Regions from separate parts of the Arthrobacter sp. Y3225116 genome, predicted to be linked through region 1. Evidence: riboswitches for the same ligand, from Rfam matches in the RefSeq annotation. Region 1 holds a riboswitch; the other holds the start of a gene.

Region 1 (6,818 bases):
TGAGCGAATCGACCACGTCGCCGCAGCCGGGCAGGTCCGTGGTGTCCAATTGGGCGACGGCGGCGCTGCGGCCGAGCGCGCGGACCTCCTGCGCCGTCTCCTCGGCCCCGGCTTCGTCCGAGTGCCAGGTGATGCCGACGTCCAGCCCGGCCCGGGCCAAGGCGACGGCGGTGGCCCGGCCGATGCCGGAGTCGGAACCGGTGACGATGGCGGTGCGGGGCGTGAACTGTTCCATGCGCCCTATTGTGGCGAAGAACCGGCCGCTTGCCAGCCCCTCCGGCCGCCGGGGCCGCTAGGCGACGGTCATTTCGCCCATCAAGTCCCAGTCGTCGCCCTCGACCTGGCGGCTGATGATCCGCGGCGTTTCCTGCAGGTACTGCGGCTGCTCCTGCATGGCCTTCTTAAAGTGGTCGCTCTTCACGTGTGCTTCGGCCGCGTCGTCCCGGAAGGCCTCCACCAGCACGTACTCATTGGGGTCCTCCACGCTGCGCGACCAGTCGAACCACAGGTTGCCCGGCTCGGCACGAGTCGCCTCGGTGAACCCGCGCACGAGTTCGGGGAAGTTGTCGGCGTACTCGTCCTTGACCTTGAACTTGACCACAATAAAAATCACGCGGCATCGGCCTTTCTTCTGTTGGGGTGTCTTTTCATCCTGTCATGCACAAAATCGACTACTCAACTGACGCCCTTTTCGACGCTGAGAAGGCCGCTTATTGAATAGTGGACGGGGGTAACCGCCAAACGGGGGTCACCGGCCAACGGGGTAACCGCCAACCGGGGGTTACCGCCAAGGGGAGACGAGGTCCGGATGAGGGGAGGTCAGCGGGCCGGACCGCCGGCGAGCGCCTGGGCCGCGGCAATATAGCGCCGCGTGACCAGCCGCTGGGCGGCCTCGGCCACCGGCGCGCCTGCCCGGTAGAACCAGTTGGCATGCCGGCTGAACGCGAACACTTCGAAGACCACCCGCCCGCTCCCCTCCAGCACAGCCACAAAGCCTTCCTCCCCCGACTCCGGATGCCCGGGCAGCGTGCCGTAGCCGAAGCCCGTCCGGGTCGGCGTCCGTTCCGTCCACACCACGCGGCACGGGATGGCGAGCCGCAGCGGCCCGGCTCCGAACCCGGAGACCATCTCCACGCCTTCGGCGGCCACCGGCTCCGTGGCATCCACCCGCAGCCCGGCCAGGCGATGCACTTCCCACCCCATCAGCCCCTCGGTCAGCCGGTGAAAAGCGTCTTCCCCCATGCCGACGCCGATCCGCTCGTCGACGACGCGGTATCCCGGCGGCGCGGTGCGCCCCCGGGTCAGCCCCACGCCGTCGTACGTCAGCGGAACCCCGCCCAGGTCCTTGGCCCTCACCCCTCAGTCCTGCCGCGCATCGTCGCCCCGGGCCAGGCCCATCCAGCCCAGCATCTCGCGGTCGCGGCGCGGCAGCGATGCCACCACCAGGTCGTAGGAGTCCTCGATCATGTCGCGCAGCATGTCGTCGGGCAGCCCGCCGTCGCAGCGCACGCCGTTCCAGTGCGTTTGTTCATGTGATAGGCGCCCGTGATCTCCGGATGCGCCGCGCGCAGCTGCTGCGCCAGCACGGGTTCGCACTTGAGGCTGATGCTCAGCCGCGGCGCCTGCAGGTCCGAGAGCGCGAACATCTTCGCCGCCCGCCCCGCCGCCCGGACCTTGAACACCGACGACTCGGGCCCAAACGGGAGTCCTCGAACGCCCCGGGCAGGGACAGGCAGAATGCGCGCAGGGCGGTTGCGTCCATAGGTACGAGCCTACTGCTCCCGGCCCGCGCCGGGGGAGAACCACCTGCGGCCTCCGGGCCGCGTCCCGCCGCGTCCGGCGCCGGTGCGCGGCGGCAACTTCGGTGGCAGGATGGTTTCACAGTTGTTTCACGGGGAACGACGGCGGAGCTTCCGTGCCGCCGGCGGGTTTCGGAACGGGCGACGGCTTTGGAGAGGAGACCCATGGCAGACACCGGCAGGGAAGCGAAGCGGGCGGCCGGCAGGGCGAAGGACAAGACCGAGGACGCCGCCAATTCCAAGGTGTTCGAGCGGGTGGCTCGGTTCGGCTACGTGGCCAGCGGCCTGCTGCACGTGCTGATTGGCGCGATCGCGCTCCGGCTCGCCTTCGGCGGAGGTGGCGAGGCGGACCAGTCCGGCGCAGCCTCAAGCCTGGCGCAGCGCCCGGGAGGACAATTCCTGCTCTGGGCGGGCATGCTGGGCGCCGCGGCGTTGGCCCTGTGGCAGGTCAGCGAAGCGGTGTTCGGCGGACGCGGCCGGGCTGACAAAAAGAAAAAGTGGGGCTACCGGGCGAAGTGCGTGGGCCTGGCCATCGTGTACGGGGCGATAGCGGTGACTTTCGGCAGCTTTGCCCTGGGCTCCGGCAGCAACAGCAGCGAGAGCTCGCAGGACGCCAGCGCCAAGCTGATGCAGTGGCCGGGCGGTGCCGTTGTGCTGTTCCTGATCGGCGCGGTGATCATCGGGTCCGGCGTCTACTACGTGTTCAAGGGCCTGACCAAGAAGTTCCTGGGCGACCTCAAACGGCTACCCCCGGGCAGCACCGGCACGGCCGTGACCTGGCTCGGCATTGTCGGTTTTGTCGGCAAGGGGCTGGCGTTGTTTGTGCTCGGGCTGCTCCTGGCAGTCGCCGCTGTGCAGAACGACCCGCAGGACGTGAAGGGCCTGGACGGCGCGCTGAAGGCGCTGCGTGACCAGCCGTTTGGTTCGACGGCGCTGTCCGTGGTGGCCGTCGGGCTGATCTGCTACGGGCTGTATCTGGGTGCCCGGGCGCGCTACGCCAAAATGTAGCGCGCCCGGCCGGCCCTACTCCGTGGAGACCGGCGTCAGCACGTCCTTGACCAGCGGATCCTCCGTGGTGCGCAGGTACTCCTCCAGCCGCGGATCGGAGAAGATCTCGATCAGCTTTTTACTCTCCGCGCTGTCCTCGAACTGGGTGCCGATCACCAGGCGGGAGGCGAATGTCTTCGGCGCCGCCGGGAACAGGATGCCCTTGTCGCGGCCGATCTTCCCGGCGTCGAACTGGGAGACGTAGCCGATCGCAGCATCGACTGAGTCGAGCATCCGCGGCATCGCCAGCAGGTCGGCTTCCTTCAGTTCGAAGCCGCGCGGGTTACCGGTAACGTCGCGGATTTTTGCCGTTCGCGGCTCCACCGCCGGATCCAGCTTTAGCAGTCCCTCCCGCTGCAGCAGCCACAGCGCCTGGCCCTGGTTGGCGGCGTCGTTGGGCAGCAGCAGCACCGCCCCGCGCGGCAGGTCTTCCACCGAGCCGTAGCGGGTTGAGTAGAGGCCGAAACCCCACTGGTACAGCTCCACCGTCGGCGTCAGTTCCAACCCATTGGCGTCGGCGGACTGCTGCATGTACCACTGGTGCTCGAAGATGGTGGCGTGGAACTGCCCATCGGCCACCGCGCGGTTGGCTTGAACCGGGTCCTGCAGGCCTACTGCCTCGATCTCCACGCCGTAGTCGGGGGCGATTTCCTCGGCGACGAACTTCAGGATCTTCTCCTCCCCCGCCATCGCCGGTTCAAAGTGGACTTTCAGCGGCGAGGTGACCTCGCCGCCGGAGGCCGCGACAGCCGGCCGGGACTGCTGCTGCACCAGCAGCAGTCCCAGGACCAGTGCGACGACGGCGGCAAGGGCGGCAATGCTCCACGGCAAGGCGGTGGTTTGCTTGCGCAGGGTGAAACCGTGGTCGTGGCCGGACCCGGCGGAAGGGGTGCTCATGATGTAGTGCTCCTGTTGGTCAGTTGCTAGGGGCGCAGCAGCGCGCGGGAGATTCGGTCGCCGGCAAACTGCACCAGCTGCACCGTGATGATCAGGACAACGATGGTGGCCGCCATGACATGGGTGTCGAACCGTTGGTAGCCGTAAGTGACGGCCAGGTAGCCGATGCCGCCGGCGCCGATGGTTCCGGCGATCGCCGAGTATTCGATCATCGAAATAGTGTTGAGCGTGACCGCAGACGTCAGGCCGGGCAGGGCCTCGCGCAACTGCGTCTGGCGGATGATCTGCCCGGCGGAACTGCCCGTGACCAGCCCGACGGCCATGTTCTCGCGCGGCAGATCGTTGAGTGCATTCTGCACCAGCCTGGCGAAGAACGGAATGCCGGCCAGCGTCATCGGGACCACGGCTGCCGCGATGCCGATGGTCGTTCCGGTAACCCACTTGGTCAGCGGGATGATGGCGGCCATCAGCACCAGGAACGGGAGCGAGCGGCCCATGTTGACGAGCCAGCTGAGCGTGCCGTGCAGGCGCGGCCGCGGGAACAGGCCGCGGCCGTCCGTGTTGTACAGCAGCACGCCTGTGGCGCCGCCGACCAGGATCACCATGAGCATCACGATGCCGACCATCGCCCAGGTTTCGCCGTAGGCCGGCAGCAGCAGCGCGGGCAAGTCTGCCCAGGGCGTGTCCAGACCGACGGCGGCGGTTTCTGCCGGCTTCATGCGCGCACCCCGATTTTCTCGTTCCTTGCGTCTTCCTTCACGTCCGACGGCGGCGTTGCCCCCGCGTCCGCGGCACGGTAGCGTGCCTCTGCGGTAAGGCCCAGGCTGGCCAAGTAGGCGCGGACATCGGCCTCCGGACGGCCGGCAATCCCGATGTCGGCACGGCCCAGCACCGCTTCGCCGTGGGCTTCCACCGAGCCGCCGAGCAGCGCCACGCGTACACCGAGGCCGGTGGACAGGCGGGACATCCACTCCGGGTCCACCGGCCCGTGCCGGTACGAGACGGACAGCGCGTAGTCGAAGCCGGCCGGCAGCGGGAGGGCGCGGATTGGCAGCAGTTGGCGGCCGGCGGCGGAGGCCGGATCGGCCACCAGGGCGCCGACCGGCCCGTACTCCGCCACGCGACCGCCGGCGAGCACGGCCACCTGGTCGGCGACGTGGCGCACCACGTCCATCTCGTGGGTGATCAGGATGACCGACAGCCCCAGTTCGGTGCGCACGTCGTCCAGCAGGTCCAGGATCTGCTGCGTGGACTCCGGGTCCAGGCCCGACGTCGATTCGTCGGAGAGCAGGATCCGGGGGCGCAGTGCCAGCGCCCGGGCGATGCCGACCCGCTGCTTCTGGCCGCCGGACAGCTGGCCGGGGTAGGCGCCGGCCTTCTGCAGCAGGCCCACCCGGTCCAGCAGTTCGGCCACACGGTCCTCCATCTGCGAGTGCACCACGCCCAGGTTGCGCAGCGGCAGCGCCACGTTCTCCGCCACCGTCATCCGGCGCAGCAGCGCCGAGTGTTGGAAGATCGTGCCGATGGCGCGGCGTTCGCCGCGCAAGGCCTGCCCGGACAGGGCGGAGAGGTCGCGGCCGTCCACCAGCACCTGGCCGGAGGTCGGTTTCTCCAGCAGGGAGATGCAGTGGGAGAGGGTCGTCTTGCCGGCGCCGGACGGGCCGACGACGGCGGTGATCGCCCCCTGCTCGATGGTCAAGTCGATGCCCTTGAGCACCTCGACCGTCCCGCGTCGTGTGTCGTAGCTCTTGTGCAGATTGCGGATTTCAATCATTGCGGACCGCCCGCGGCAAAACTTTTCATGCTGCTCCTGAAGGTCAGGGAGCCCCGCGGCACAGCCGATCACGGCGCGCCGGCATGGCGCGGCCGGTTCCGGCCCGCCCGGGTTCTCCATCGGTTCTGGCGGTAGCACCGTGCGGCATTTGCCGGGGTTGCTGCGGCGTCATCGAGCCAGATCTCTCGGCCGCTCTGGATGGTTCTTGCCGACGGCGGTGCCCGCCCCCTGAAGGGGCGGCGCACCGGCGTCGTTGTTAGCTGGTTCTGTTCGTGCCCAGGCTTAGTCGACCAGCGCGTTCTGCAGGCGGAAGCCGGCCGCCCGGTGGCTCTCCGGCAGCTTGTCGCCGCGGCCGAAGAGCTTGTTGCGCAGGGTCCCCGGCGCGTACTGCGTGGGGTAGGCGCCCAGCTTCTGCAGCTCCGGCACGACGAATTCCACGATGTCCTCGAAGGTGCCCGGGGTGATCGCGTAGGCCAGGTTGAACCCGTCCACGTCGGTCTCGTCGACCCACTCCACGAGCTTGGCGGCCACCTCCGCGCCGGAGCCGACGGTGATCGGGCCGAAACCGCCGACGCCGACCCATTCGGCCAGCTGGCGGATGGTCCACGGCTTGCCGCTGTCGCCGGACGCCTTTTGGAACGTCTCCACCGAGGACTGGATGGCATTGGACTTCACGTTCCCGCCGATCACGTCGTCCGGGCCGTAGGTGGAGAGGTCAATGCCCATCCAGCCGGAGATCAGCGCCAGCGCGCCGTTAATGTCCGCGTAGGACTTGTAGTCCTCGAATTTGGCCTGCGCGGCGGCGGTGTCCGGTCCGGTCACCACGGTCTGCATCGCGTAGATGCGCACGTCGTAGCGGTCGCGCCCGGCAGCTTCCACGGCGTCGCGGATCTTCTTCACGGATGCGGCGAGCATCTCCTTGGTGGGGCAGGTCACGAACACCGCCTCGGCGTTCTCGGCGGCGAACTCGGTGCCGCGCTTGGAGGCGCCGGCCTGGAAGATGACCGGGGTGCGCTGCGGGCTCGGCTCGGTAATGGCGATGCCGGGAACCTTGAAGTACTTGCCCTCGTGCCGGATCTCGTGGACCTTGGACGGGTCGGTGAAGACGCCGGTCTCCGCGTCCTTGACCACGGCGTCGTCCTCCCACGAGCCCTCGAGCAGCTTGTAGATGACCTCGAGGTATTCGTCCGCGTGGTTGTACCGCTCGTCGTGCTCCAGCTGGTCTTCCTGGCCCATGTTGCGCGCCGCCGAGGGCAGGTAACCGGTGACCACGTTCCAGCCGACCCGCCCGTTGGTCAGGT
Region 2 (7,159 bases), on a different contig from region 1:
CGTCCAGGAAGGCGATGCCGATCCGCTGGACATCCGCCGGCGGCGCGACGGGGTTTTCGAGGTTCCCTTCCACGAACTGCTTGTCCTGCGTGATGTACTGCGGCAGCCCGTTGGGGCCCCGCAGGAAGCGCCCGTACTGGTCGGTGGCCAGCATCGGGATGTTCACGACGTCGGCGTCGGAGAGCTTCAAGCCGAGCAGGGACTCGGCTTGCGCCTTGATGTCCGCCCAGGTGGCCATCCCGCCGGGTTCGCCTTCGGCCAGTTCGCCGGTCGAGACCGGGTTGCCCTCCTCGTTGAGCTCGTATTCCCGCAGGAAGACGTGATGGGACGGATTCGACGAGTAGGTCTGGCTCTGGTCAACCCACGGAGAGTCCGTGTTCGTGGCGTCCTGGATATCGTCGTCGGTGCCGAGCTTGCCGTCGGGGCCGGGCTGGTTCTCCGCCCGGTTGAGCAGCATGAAGTTCGTGGGCGAGCCCTCGACATACAGCGGATCGTCCTTGGCCAGCGGCATCATGACCACGTTGCTGGTCTTCTTGGTGAAGTCGATGCCGTGGTCGAAGAACTGCCCGAACAGGGCAAAGAAGCCGTTGTATGGCGGCGAGAGTCCAAAGTCGGTGGTGACATTCGGGATGTCGAGGGTCTCGCCGTCGGGCACGCAGTTCAGGGGCAGGCCCTCGTTGTCGCAGGGAACCGCCGTCGGGCCGTCGTTCACGGTCCGGTGTGCCTTGCCGGCGGCGGCGATGGCTGCCGGATTGCTGGAGGTCTGGTCCACGATGACGTTGCTGACGAAGCGCGGGTCCGCGTCCCGGATCATCGGAACGTTGACCGACTTGTACGACTGACCACCGGCTGTGGTCCGCCATTCCGGTTCTGCCAGTCGCGGGAAGGGCAGGCTGGCGGCGCCGAAGTGCCCTTGGTTGGGCACCAGGTTGTTGTCGGACCCGTCCACGGTGCGCAGCCCGTAGGGCAGCAGCGGATTGGCTATCTGGTGGGGGCCGGGGCCCAGGAGCGGCTGGCCCGGCACGGGCCTGCCCTCGGCGTCTTCCTTGGTGGCGTGGTTCTCCGCGATCTTGATTTGCTTCAGGATGAACCGCATGTCTCCGGCATTCAGGGTCAGGCCCTGGCCTACCGGCGCTGCCAACGCCGCGGGGGCGAGGGCGGAGGGCAGCACGCCCGCGCCCAGCACCAGCGCGGCGAGCCCGGCCGTAACTTTCTGGGGGAAGGATGGCCTCCCCTTGCGGGCACGCTCGGCGCCCCTCCTTGGCTGTGGATCGGTTGGTGCAGTAAACACGGTGACTCCCCCTAGTCGAATGATGTGTGGCTGGCCACAGCATCCGATGAGGACCTTGGGGAAATCCTTGAAGGCTCGATGAAGCTACTTGCGGGCAGGAAAAAACCCGCCCCAAGCCCCGGCCCTCCACGTGGAAGGCCGGGGGACAAGGGGCGGGTTTCGCGGCGGTGGCAGCCTCGCGCAGGCCGGCCCTCCGCCGTCGTTGGTACAGTGGCTGCCGGTCGGGGAAGCTGCCTCGCGCGCGCCTAGGCGGTCAACTGCCGCTTGGAGGAGATCACACCCGTGTCGAAACCGGCCAGGTGCAGGCCGCCGTGGAATCGGGCGTGCTCGATCTTCACGCAGCGGTCCATCACCACGTTCAGGCCGGCGGCCTCGGCCTCGGCCGCGACCTCCTCGTGCCAGGAGCCCAGCTGCAGCCAGAGGGTCTTGGCTCCGACGGCCAGGGTTTCCTCCAGCACGGTGGGCAGGTCGTCGTGCCGGCGGAACACGTCCACGAGATCCGGCACTTCGGGCAGGTCGGCCAGCGACTTGTACACCGGCTGGCCCAGAATTTCCTTGGCCACCGGGTTCACGAAGTACACCTTGTACGGCGAGCTGGACAGCAGGTAGGTGGCCACGAAGTAGCTGGCCCGGCTCGGCTTGTCCGAGGCGCCGACAATGGCGATCGACTTGGTGTTGCGCAGGATGTTCAGCCGCTCCGGGGCGGACGGTCCCACCCAGGTACGTTCTGGTGTGGCGGTCACTTGGCGGCTCCTTCTTCGGCTTCGATCAGTTCCTCCACGGACTCGACTACACGCGTTCCGGGCTCTGTCCGGGCGGCGCGCTCTGCCGGGATCGTGCAGGACTCGCCGGCGTAGCTGGGGGAGGCGAACTCGGAGGTGTCGAACGTGTCGTCCTCATGGTCCCGGCTCGGGCCGTGCTCGGCGCCAGCCTGCTGCGAGGCGGCCAGCGCCTGGTCCAGGTCCCAGAGAATGTCGTCCACGTCTTCCAGGCCCACGGAAATGCGGATCAGGTCCTCGGGCACGCCGGCAGCCACCAGCTGGTCGGCGGTGAGCTGCTGGTGGGTGGTCGATCCCGGGTGCAGCACCAAGGTCCGGGCGTCGCCGATGTTGGCCAGGTGGCTGGCCAGCTGCAGCGACTCGATGAACTTCTGGCCCGCGGTGCGGCCGCCCTTGACGCCGAAGCTGAACACGGAGCCCACGCCCTTGGGCAGGTACTTCCGGCCCCGCTCGTAATGCGGGTGCGCGGGCAGGCCGGCGTAGCTGACCCAGGAGACGCGCTCGTCGGCTTCCAGCCACTCGGCCACGGTACGGGCGTTGGCCAGGTGCTCGTCCATCCGCTGCGCCAGCGTTTCCACGCCCTGCAGCAGCTGGAACGCGGACTGCGCGGACAGTGACGGGCCGATGTCGCGCAGCTGCTCGGACCGGAGCTTGGTGAGGAAGCCGTACTCGCCGAAGTTGCCCCACCAGGACACGTTGCCGTAGCTGGGCACCGGTTCGGTCATCTGCGGGAACTTGCCGTTGCCCCAGTTGAAACGGCCGGATTCGACGACGACGCCGCCCAGGGTGGTGCCGTGGCCGCCCAGGAACTTGGTGGCGGAGTGGATCACGATGTCCGCGCCGTGCTCGATCGGGCGGATCAGGTAGGGCGTGCTCAAGGTGGCGTCCACGACCAGGGGGATCCCGGCGTCGTGCGCCACCGCGGCCAGGCCGGCGAGGTCCGCGATGTCGCCGGACGGGTTGGCCACGATCTCCGTGTAGACGGCCTTGGTGTTCTCCCCGATGGCCGCGGCGAAGTCGGCCGGGTCGTTGGAGTCGACGAAGGTGGTCTCCACCCCGAACCGGCGCAGCGTCACGTCCAGCTGGGTGATGGTGCCGCCGTAGAGCTTGGACGAGGCCACGATGTGGTCGCCCGACCCGGCCAGGGCCGCGAAGGTGATGAACTCGGCGGCCATGCCCGACGACGTGGCCACCGCGCCGATGCCGCCCTCGAGCGAGGCGATGCGCTCCTCGAACGCGGCGACCGTGGGGTTGCCGATGCGGGAGTAGATGTTGCCGTACTTCTGCAGCGCGAAGAGGTTCGCGGCGTCGTCGGTGTCCTTGAACACGAACGAGGTGCTCTGGTAGATCGGTACGGCTCTTGCACCGTGCTCGGCGTCGGGCGTGCCGCCGGCGTGCAGGGCGCGGGTGCGGAAACCGAATGTGCGTTCAGCCATCAGGCGCTTGCTCCTTCAAAACTTGGGTTCCCGGGCAATGACGGTCCTGGCGGCACCGGGCAGGCACCGTCCGGATCAAAGATTGCTTGCGCTCTCTCCATCGCTTCTGGCGGTAGCACCTTTCCGGTGGCGTCCGGATGGTTGCTGCGGTGTCAAAGAGCCAGATCTCTCAACCGCTCGGGATGGTCCCGTCCATTCTCGCAACCAACCGCCGCGGCGCCAAAAAATGTTGAGCCGCGTTGCGTCCGGGGTTGGGCGCCTTCGGACTTGGGGTGGGCGCCTTGCGGTTGCCCCTGGCTTGCGGTTGCCCGGCACGACGGCGGTGCTCGCCGCGCGTCGGGCCACGATCTTCGCCGTCCCGGCCCAGGACGGACGTTCACGGGTCCGGACAGTTCACCGTAGATTGGATCTATGGCTGAACTTTCGGCGCTGCAGCGCCTCGCGGGGAAACATGGCGTTGGCATTACCTTCCATGGCTGGGACGGGGGCGAGAAAACAGTCAGTGAGGCAACGCTGGTTTCCGTCCTCACCGCGCTGGGCGTCCCCTGTGCCACCGACGATGATGTGACGGCTTCCCTCCGAGCCGCTGAACTGGCACCGGTGCAGCGCACGCTGCCGCCCGCCGTCGTCGTCCGCCAAGGCACCGCCACCGAGGTTCCGGTCAATGCGCGGCCCGGCGTCCGTCCGCGGGTCCGGATCCTGCTGGAGGACGGCTCCCGGCGCGACGTCGAGGTGCTGGCCGGCGGGCGGGAGGAGTCGGAAGATGCTCCGCCTGTTCGTTTCACGGCGGTGGTGCCGGCCGACATCCCGCTGGGCTGGCACACGCTGGAAGTCGCGGAACGGTCCGAGGCGATGGAGTCCGGAACCGACGCGGCCGCAGACCGGACGGAGGCGCTGGAGCCCGGAACCGGCGCGGCCCCGGAACCGGCCGACAGCCAGGCACGGTGCGCCCTCGTGGTCACCCCGCGGCGCCTGACCACCGCCGACCGCCTGCCCCGGACGTGGGGGTTGATGGCACAGCTGTACTCCGTGCGCTCGCGGTCCTCCTGGGGCATCGGCGACCTCCATGACCTGGCCAGCCTCGCCGAAACGGCTGCCGCGAAGGGCGCGGGGTTCGTCCTGATCAACCCGCTGCACGCGGCCCAGCCGAAACCGCCGGTTGAGCCCTCGCCCTACCTGCCCTCCACGCGCCGGTTCGTCAACCCGCTGTACCTGCGGGTCGAGGACGTGCCCGAAGCCAGCGGCGTCCCGCTGGCCAACAACTTCCACGAGGCGAACCTGGACGCCGGCATCCTGGACCGCGACCCGGTGTTTGCGGCCAAGCTGCAGGCGCTGGAAGCGGTGTACGCGGTGCCCCGGTCCGCAGAACGGCAGCAGCGGTTCGAAGCCTTCCGCGCGCAGGAAGGCGAGGGGCTGGAGCGCTTTGCCCTGTGGTGCGCCATGGCCGAAACTGTTCCGGCCGGGGCTCCCGAGTGGTCGGATGCCGCGTTCATCGAAGCGCAGCGCAGCGAGTTGAAGGACCGCATCGAGTTCCATCAATGGCTGCAGTGGCTGTGCGACGAGCAGCTCGAGGCGGCGCAGGGCAGCGCCCTCGACGCGGGAATGAACATCGGGATCGTGCACGATCTCGCCGTCGGCGTCCATCCCACCGGCGCCGATGCCTGGACGCTGCAGGATGTGCTGACCCTCGGCATCTCCGTGGGGGCGCCGCCGGACATGTTCAACCAACAGGGCCAGGACTGGTCACAGCCCCCGTGGCATCCGCACCGCCTGGCCGAATCCGGCTACGTTGCTTACCGGGACATGCTGCGGACCGTCCTGCGGCACGCCGGCGGTATCCGGGTGGACCATATCCTCGGGCTGTTCCGGCTGTGGTGGATTCCCGTCGGCAGCCCTCCCGGCGAAGGCGCCTACGTGTACTACGATCACGAGGCCTTGATTGGCATCCTCGCCCTGGAAGCGGAGCGGGCCGGCGTCGTCGTCATTGGCGAGGACCTCGGGGTGTTCGAGCCGGGCGTGCAGGACTACCTGGCCGAGCGCGGCATCCTGGGCACCTCCATCCTGTGGTTTGAGTACGAAGACGGCAGCCCCCGCGCACCCGAGCGCTACCGCCGTTCCTGCCTGACCAGCGTGACCACGCACGACCTGCCGCCCACCGCCGGCTACCTGGCGGGCAAGCACGTGGAGTTGCGCGAATCGTTGGGACTGCTGAACCGGCCGGTGGAGGAGGAACGGGCTTTGGATCAGGCAGCCCAAGAGGCAGTGCTCTCCACGGTGCGCTCGCGGGTTCCGGCCGCCCCACAGCACGACGACGGCGCCGACCCCACCGCCGAACAACGCACTGTCGAGGCGCTGCACGCGTTCATCACGCAGACCCCGTCGGTGCTGCTGGGCGTTGCGCTCACGGACGCGGTGGGGGAGCTTCGGACCCAGAACCAGCCGGGCACCGCGGACGAATACCCGAACTGGCGGATCCCGCTGGCCGGGCCGGACGGAGAGGCGGTCCTGATCGAGGACCTGGCCGCCAGCGAGCGGTTCGACTCGCTGGTGCGCGCCCTGCGTCAGGACTAGGCAGGTACAAGCCGGGCCCGGAAGCCTTTCGCGGCCCTGCGGGAGGACTAGGCAGGTCCGAGCCGAGCCGGGAAGCACCTCGCGGCCCTGCCCGAGGACCCGGCAGGTTCAAGCCGAGCCGGGAAGGCTCTGTCGCGCGACGAAAGCCCGTTTCGCCGGCTCACCTCTTCGTCGGCTGCTACTCGTTGCCGGTCGTCCGATGTCCACAACTTCGGTTCGGCCAGTGGTGGCCGCCGAACGGTGCGGTCATCCTCGATTACATGCAGACTCCCGAAATGATCGCCGGTTGGGTGGCGAAAAGAGGAGGAACAGCTCAGGTCAAGGATCTGCGCAGGGCGGGAATCGGACCGGATGCGCTCAAGATGGCCATCTCGTCCGGCGCCTTGACGTCCCTTCGACGGGGGCTCGTAGGCACCGCCATTGCGGATGCGGACCTGCGGACCGCACTGATGGCCGGCGGGCTCATCACCTGCGTCTCGGCCGCAAGGGAGCTGGGACTCTGGACGTTAAAAGACCCGCTTCAATTGCATCTCTGGGCGGACCATGGCAAACAGCCCGAGACCGTGATCAAGCACCGTGGCAGGCTTGCGGCCGAGGGCAGATGGGGTTACGTAGGAACCCTGGATTGTGTGCTGCACGCAATCCGCTGCCGTCCGCGCTTGGAAGCGCTGGTCATAGCCGAGTCGGCGGTGCGCCTGGGACGGGTTTCGAAGACAGAGTTGATGGATCGTCTGCCGGGAACACGAAACAGCTTGCGGCGGCAGTTGGTGCAGAGCATAGGCCATGACGCCGACTCGCCATTGGAGGTCATTGCCCGGGACCTCTTTCGCGCTGCCGGACTCCACGTGGACACACAGGTGCGTATCCGGGGAGTCGGGCGGGTGGACATGCTGGTGGAAGGCCGCCTCATCATTGAGCTGGACGGATTCGACTTCCACTGGGATCGCGCGACCTTCCTCAAAGACCGGAGACGGAACAATGCGAGCATGCTCAGCGGGCTGCCCACCCTCAGATACGTTTACGAAGACTTGGTCTTCGCGCCGGAACGCGTTGTCGCCGAGGTCCTGACCATGCTGCGTCGG

The links. Region 1 has a riboswitch for S-adenosylmethionine ahead of AC5RV2_RS09305 (methionine ABC transporter ATP-binding protein). Riboswitches for the same ligand answer to the same signal wherever they lie in the genome.
Region 2: linked by a shared signal. The riboswitch ahead of AC5RV2_RS07130 (O-acetylhomoserine aminocarboxypropyltransferase/cysteine synthase family protein) and the one ahead of AC5RV2_RS09305 (methionine ABC transporter ATP-binding protein) in region 1 are both predicted to bind S-adenosylmethionine.

What each region holds. Positions count from the first base shown of each region.
Region 1 is NZ_JBNHGL010000077.1:4,846-11,663, reverse strand. Features, by position in the region: partial or broken gene AC5RV2_RS09340 (SDR family oxidoreductase) at 1-235, opposite strand, end outside; gene AC5RV2_RS09335 (putative quinol monooxygenase) at 293-613, opposite strand; gene AC5RV2_RS09330 (DUF1990 domain-containing protein) at 820-1,356, opposite strand; partial or broken gene AC5RV2_RS09325 (MmcQ/YjbR family DNA-binding protein) at 1,360-1,762, opposite strand; gene AC5RV2_RS09320 (DUF1206 domain-containing protein) at 1,965-2,807, shown strand; gene AC5RV2_RS09315 (MetQ/NlpA family ABC transporter substrate-binding protein) at 2,823-3,743, opposite strand; gene AC5RV2_RS09310 (methionine ABC transporter permease) at 3,770-4,462, opposite strand; gene AC5RV2_RS09305 (methionine ABC transporter ATP-binding protein) at 4,459-5,517, opposite strand; SAM riboswitch class I at 5,631-5,722, opposite strand; gene AC5RV2_RS09300 (LLM class flavin-dependent oxidoreductase) at 5,800-6,818, opposite strand, start outside.
Region 2 is NZ_JBNHGL010000048.1:9,228-16,386, forward strand. Features, by position in the region: gene AC5RV2_RS07120 (Ig-like domain-containing protein) at 1-1,291, opposite strand, end outside; gene AC5RV2_RS07125 (CoA-binding protein) at 1,537-2,034, opposite strand; gene AC5RV2_RS07130 (O-acetylhomoserine aminocarboxypropyltransferase/cysteine synthase family protein) at 2,031-3,506, opposite strand; SAM riboswitch class I at 3,601-3,695, opposite strand; gene malQ (4-alpha-glucanotransferase) at 3,918-6,077, shown strand; gene AC5RV2_RS07140 (endonuclease domain-containing protein) at 6,353-7,159, shown strand, end outside.